Linked DNA regions of Chroococcidiopsis sp. TS-821. The protein of the gene in region 1 interacts with the protein of each later gene in a pairwise test. Links are inferred from orthologs where the notes say so. Each region holds a gene or a part of one and is shown on either strand. Other genes may lie near its edges.

Region 1 (3,121 bases):
ACCACCCAAAATATAAATCGGCAATGGTAGCGAAAACTGCTTCATCCATTGAAAAAGCTCAGCGAGAGCAAATAAAAGTACAAAGCAAGCTAGCCAAACCTTCATGATTCACACCTGTCTATTTTTGATAACTAGCAGAATACTTGATTTTTGCTAAAAGATGTGCAGGGAGTCAACAATAAATAAGAATACTGCTCTGAGGTTTGAAACATGACTAGCAGTGTCACTTTCATCAATTATATAGCGAGTCTATTCTAGTTGAGATTTACCCTCAAAGCTGTCAATAGTTATAGGACTTACGCAAAAACTCTCTAAAACTTCTACTCCTTCGCGTCTATGTATCCTTGATGGTTCGTTTTTCATGCTCTTGTGCAAGTCCTGAGTTAAAGGCGATTCACCAGTGACCATTAACTATTAGCCGCCTTAATGAGGAAAGGCAATCAGACTCTCGAAGCGTGGAAGCTAAACTAAAACTTGAGATTTCAATCGATGAGCGCGTTTTATGCAACCACCGACACCAGATAAACAACGCATAGAAGAACTACGGCAATTGCTACAAAAAGCAAGTTATGCCTACTATGTGTTAGATAATCCGATTATGGAGGATGCTGTCTACGACCAGCTTTACCGCGAATTGCAACAGCTAGAAACGCAGTATCCGCAGTTAATTACACCAGACAGCCCAACACAGCGCGTCGGGGAAAAACCAGCAACTCAATTTTTCTCAGTACGCCATAACGTACCGCTGTATAGTTTAGAAAATGCGTTTAATATTGATGAATTGAAAGTTTGGCAAGAACGCTGGAAGCGTCACGCCCCAAAGGTAGAGTCCGCAGAGTACGTATGCGAACTGAAGATCGATGGTTCGGCTTTAGCTTTAACTTATGAAAATGGCATTCTTGTACGCGGGGCGACGCGCGGTGATGGAATTGTAGGAGAAGACATTACGCAAAACGTGCGGACAATTCGCTCAATTCCCTTACGCTTGAATTTAGAAAATCCCCCTAGTCGCGTGGAAGTGCGCGGTGAGGCTTTTTTACCCTTAGAAGTATTTCAACAAATTAATCAAGAACGGCGTAATGCAGGAGAACAGTTATTTGCTAATCCGCGCAATGCAGCTGCTGGAACGTTACGTCAACTCGATTCGCGAATTGTAGCACAGCGCAGACTCGATTTTTTTGCTTATACGCTGCATATTCCAGGAATGGATGATGCGAGTATTGCCCGCACGCAATGGGAGGCGTTGGAATTATTGCAGAAGATGGGCTTTCGAGTCAATCCTAATCGCGAACTGTGTTCTTCAATTGAAGAAGTTGCAGCTTATTACAAATATTGGGATACAGAGCGGCTGAATTTACCATATATGACCGATGGTGTCGTTGTCAAAATCAACTCGTTTGCGCTGCAAGAACAATTGGGCTTTACGCAAAAGTTTCCGCGTTGGGCGATCGCGCTTAAGTATCCAGCCGAAGAAGCCCCGACTCGCGTTGAAAATATTGCAGTCAATGTCGGGAGAACGGGCGCGTTGACGCCACTCGCTGAAATGCGTCCTGTAGAATTAGCGGGAACTACGGTATCGCGCGCGACATTGCATAATAGCGATCGCGTTGCGCAACTTGACATTCGCGTTGGCGATACGGTGATTGTACGCAAAGCTGGAGAAATTATTCCGGAAGTGGTGCGTGTTTTAAAAGAATTACGCCCTGACAATACCGTACCTTTTCAAATGCCAACACATTGTCCAGTATGCAATCAACCTGTGATTCGTCCTGAAGGTGAAGCAGTAACGCGGTGCGTGAATGCTTCGTGTCCCGCAATTCTCAAGGGGGCGATTGAACATTGGGTAAGCCGCGATGCAATGGATATTAATGGTATGGGTGAAAAGTTAGTACAACAATTAGTACACCGCGAATTGGTACATTCGGTTGCTGATTTGTACGAGTTAACTGCAATTCAGTTGCAGTCATTAGAACGCATGGGGAAAAAATCGGCGGAAAAATTAGTGCAGGCGATCGCGCACTCAAAATCACAACCTTGGTCAAGGGTATTATACGGACTTGGTATTCGTCATGTTGGTAGTGTAAATGCACAAACTTTAACGCAGCATTTTCCAACTGTCGAAAAGTTAGCCGCAGCTACTCCCGAAGATATCGCCGCTGTGTATGGTATTGGTACAGAAATTGCGCAATCGGTGTATCAGTGGTTCCGCATTCCAGCAAATCAAGTCTTAATCGAACGGCTGCAAGCTGCTGGTTTACAATTAGCCCAAGAAGAAACATCAGCCGTTGTGGCGAGTCCTCTTAGTGGTAAAACTTTTGTAATTACAGGAACATTGCCTACTTTAAAACGCGATGAGGCTAAAGCTTTGATTCAAAATGCTGGTGGAAAGGTGACAGAGTCTGTGAGTAAAAAAACTGATTATGTTGTTGTCGGAGAAGCTGCTGGTTCTAAGTTGGAGAAGGCACAGCAATTAGGTATTCCTTGTTTGTCTGAGGAAGAATTTTTGAATTTATTAAAATTGAATACCGATCGCCTCAATTAATAGCAATGAAAGTAAAAGTTTGTTCCATAATTAGCTTTTAGCCTGACCCCCTGCTATTTGGAGTCGGAGGTATGAGTTAAGAAGGATCGTAACTTTGAATGCGATCGCTCTGAAGATAGAGGTGAGGTTTTGCTGCGTTTGGATATAAAGTTCTGCAAGCTTGAAGTGGTAGTAAGCTGTGAAAATTTTATTTGTGGAGTTGTTAGGGGGAATTGGGGATCTGATTATTGCGCTACCTGCTATTAAAGCGCTGGCTCTGACTTATCCTCAATCTCAGGTTACAGTTCTAACTTTTCCTCCTTATGGCGAACTACTCAAAGCAGACCCTCTGATTTATGAGGTTGTTTATGCTCAAAAGGGTGAAGTGCGTCAAGCGATCGCCCAAATGCTAGCGCAACAGCATTTTGATATTGTTGTTTCTGATACTAACTACGGTGGAATTGCAGATATCATTCGTGAGAGTGGCGCGCAACGTACTGTGACAAATCTATGGCGCAACCCTCCTGACGATCAGTTGGTGGGCGATCGCTTTTTGCAAATTCTGCAACAAGAGGGCTTAATTGCACCGGAGGTGATTTC
Region 2 (3,308 bases), on another replicon or contig:
ATCTGCTCAATTTAAATGTTTGGAACTCCAGGAATAAAAGATAATGGGCGCATTCAAGTCTATTTTGTGATAAATGATTTTTTAATTTTTTCAAAGTCTATGTATTCAATCTATATTATTTTTTTTAAATTTTATCTTGTACTTGAGCTTTAAATTATCAATAAATATTCAGCATTAAAATCATTATTTTTACTCTTATTTTGTAGAATAATCTTTTTTGTCTATCATCTCCCTAAATTCTAACTATTAGAAATGCGCAATCTCCATAATCTGAGTAATATATGAATCTATCACTTACGTATTATCACCCATAAAATTACGTGTTGTCACCAGTGAAAGTATGATTTATATCAAAATTTGATACTTGTCATAACAACTATGCCAAATTTTAAAAAAAGTGAGTGAAGATTGGGGAGAGAAAAAGTCAGACAAAAGTGATGTGATTTTTCATGTTGAGTTTGCGGACGACAGTGGCAAACAAAACCCTTTATTTACCGCGATAACCATTTAAAATATGGTGACAGAGACAAAATCAGGAGTGACTTTCGTGGAGTCGCGTTACAACCCCGCAGCAATCGAGGAAAAGTGGCAACAAACTTGGGCAGAACTTGGTTTAGACCAAACTCAGACAGATAGTGCTAAGCCAAAATTTTATGCGCTATCGATGTTTCCCTATCCATCAGGTAGCCTGCACATGGGTCACGTCCGCAACTATGCGATCACAGATGTCATCGCTCGCTTAAAGCGAATGCAAGGCTATCGGGTGTTACATCCTATGGGTTGGGACGCGTTTGGTTTACCTGCAGAAAACGCAGCAATCGAGCGTGGAATTCCGCCTGCGAAGTGGACGTATCAAAACATTGCGCAGATGCGATCGCAACTGCAACGCTTAGGTTTATCCATCGATTGGGATCGCGAAATCGCGACGTGTTCTCCGGAGTATTATAAATGGACGCAGTGGATCTTCTTGCAATTCCTGAAAGCCGGACTTGCGTACCAAAAAGAAGCCGCCGTCAACTGGGATCCGATCGATCAAACGGTGCTTGCAAACGAACAAGTAGACAGTGAAGGGCGATCGTGGCGCAGTGGTGCCAAAGTCGAACGCAAATTGTTGCGTCAGTGGTTCTTGAAAATCACCGACTACGCGGAAGAACTACTCAACGATCTAGATAAACTACCAGGATGGCCCGATCGCGTCAAGTTAATGCAAGCGAACTGGATTGGTAAATCAATCGGTGCCTACTTAGAGTTTCCCATTGTCGGTTCAGATGAAAAAATTGGCGTTTACACAACACGCCCTGACACGGTTTACGGCGTTACTTATGTCGTCTTAGCACCCGAACATCCCTTGACAAAGCGCGTTACCACAGCCGATCGACAAACCTCAGTAGAAGCATTTGTCCAAGAGGTTGTAAACCAAAGCGAACTAGAACGTACTGCTGAAGATAAACCCAAACGAGGAATTCCCACAGGTGGGAAAGCAATTAATCCATTTACACAAGAAGAAATTCCGATTTGGATCGCAGATTACGTTTTATACGAATACGGTACAGGTGCAGTTATGGGAGTCCCCGCCCACGACGCGCGTGATTTCCAATTTGCCCAACAAAACAATCTATCGATCAAAGTTGTAATTATTCCCGAAAACGGCGATGCATCAGCACCTTTAACGACAGCTTATGTAGAAACGGGCATTGTTGTAAATTCGGGTGAATTTGATGGCATGATTTCGACAGAAGCAAAAGAAGCGATCGTCAAGTATGCCGAGAAGCATGGTTTTGGTAATGCGCGAGTTCAATATCGCCTGCGCGATTGGTTAATTTCGCGACAACGCTACTGGGGCGCACCCATTCCCGTGATTCATTGCCCTAACTGCGGCATAGTTCCTGTTCCTGATGAGGATTTACCTGTAGAATTGCCTGAAGAAGTGGAATTCACAGGTCGTGGTGGTTCGCCTTTGGCACAATTAGAAGACTGGGTAAATGTCCCTTGTCCAACTTGTGGAACGCCAGCCAAGCGAGAAACTGACACGATGGATACGTTTATTGACTCGTCGTGGTATTACTTGCGCTATCCTGATGCCAAAAACGACCAACAGGCGTTTGACTCTGCAAAAACGAATGACTGGATGCCTGTCGATCAGTACGTAGGTGGTATCGAACACGCGATTTTACACTTATTGTACTCGCGATTTTTTACTAAAGTGTTGCGCGATCGCGGCTTTTTGAACTTTGACGAACCCTTCCAACGCCTGTTAACACAAGGAATGGTGCAAGGCATAACCTATAAAAACCCTTTAACAGGCAAATACATTCCGCCTGCACAAGTCGATCCTAACGATCCGAGAGATCCCGAAACAGGCGAACCGTTGCAAGTTTTCTACGAAAAAATGTCTAAATCTAAATACAACGGTATCGATCCTGAAGAAGTCTTAGCCAAATATGGTGCGGATACTGCACGGATGTTTATCTTGTTTAAAGCACCGCCAGAAAAAGACTTAGAGTGGGAAGATGCTGACGTTGAAGGACAATTCCGCTTTTTAAATCGTGTATGGCGTTTAGTCACCGATTACAGCAATCAGCCATCCGTTGTGAGTCAGCAAGCAGCATTAACCAAACCCGAAAAAGAACTCCGACGCGCAATTCATACTGCAATCAAAGCTGTAACGGAAGACTTAGAAGGCGGATATCAATTTAATACTGCTGTTTCTGAGTTAATGAAGTTGAGTAACGCGCTTGCTGATGCACCGTGCAAAGACTCAGCAATTTATGCCGAGGGTATTCAAACCTTATTGATATTGCTAGCACCTTTTGCACCTCACATTACTGAGGAGTTGTGGCACATCTTAGGCAATACTGAATCAATTCACACTCAACCTTGGTTGAAGTACGACGAATCAGCGTTAGTCGCCGACGAAATTACTTTAGTCGTCCAAATTAATGGCAAAAAACGCGGTGAATTACAAGTACCTGCGCAAGCTGATAAAGCCGAGTTGGAAAAATTCGCCCGCGAATCCGAAGCCGCTCAGCGCTACATTGAAGGTAAAGATGTGAAAAAAGTCATCGTCGTACCTGGAAAACTTGTCAACTTCGTTCTGGGGTAGGTGAATTTGCTAAAGCTTAATATATAGAAAAACTGCTAATGGAGGATAGCATTTTTTGTTTTCTTTCTCCATTAGCTTATCCAAATAAATGTATTTCAGTTACAAAAGCGCGATCCTAACCTCTATTTTTAATCAACATGACATCTACAATTTTTGTTGCGGTATCTTCTGTTATTTCTAAAACTTGGTAGAGATGATTTAAGAG

What was found. The genes of interacting proteins can lie anywhere in the genome.
Region 2: the proteins of ligA (region 1) and leuS interact in binary tests that used the Escherichia coli proteins (3 or more experiments, as listed by UniProt). The link is inferred for Chroococcidiopsis sp. TS-821 from one-to-one orthologs.

Annotation. Positions count from the first base shown.
Region 1 is NZ_MVDI01000005.1:167,869-170,989, reverse strand. Bases 96-3,022 are described here. They hold ligA (NAD-dependent DNA ligase LigA), read left to right. Parts: upstream 96-502; coding sequence 503-2,542; downstream 2,543-3,022. Other genes in these bases: B1A85_RS14935 (hypothetical protein), read right to left, coding at 96-105. Outside these bases: more of B1A85_RS14935, read right to left, coding at 1-95. UniProt on the Escherichia coli protein: DNA ligase that catalyzes the formation of phosphodiester linkages between 5'-phosphoryl and 3'-hydroxyl groups in double-stranded DNA using NAD as a coenzyme and as the energy source for the reaction.
Region 2 is NZ_MVDI01000003.1:228,309-231,616, reverse strand. The notes cover bases 195-3,308. They hold leuS (leucine--tRNA ligase), read left to right. Parts: upstream 195-514; coding sequence 515-3,103; downstream 3,104-3,308. Other genes in these bases: B1A85_RS11405 (tellurite resistance TerB family protein), read right to left, coding at 3,219-3,308.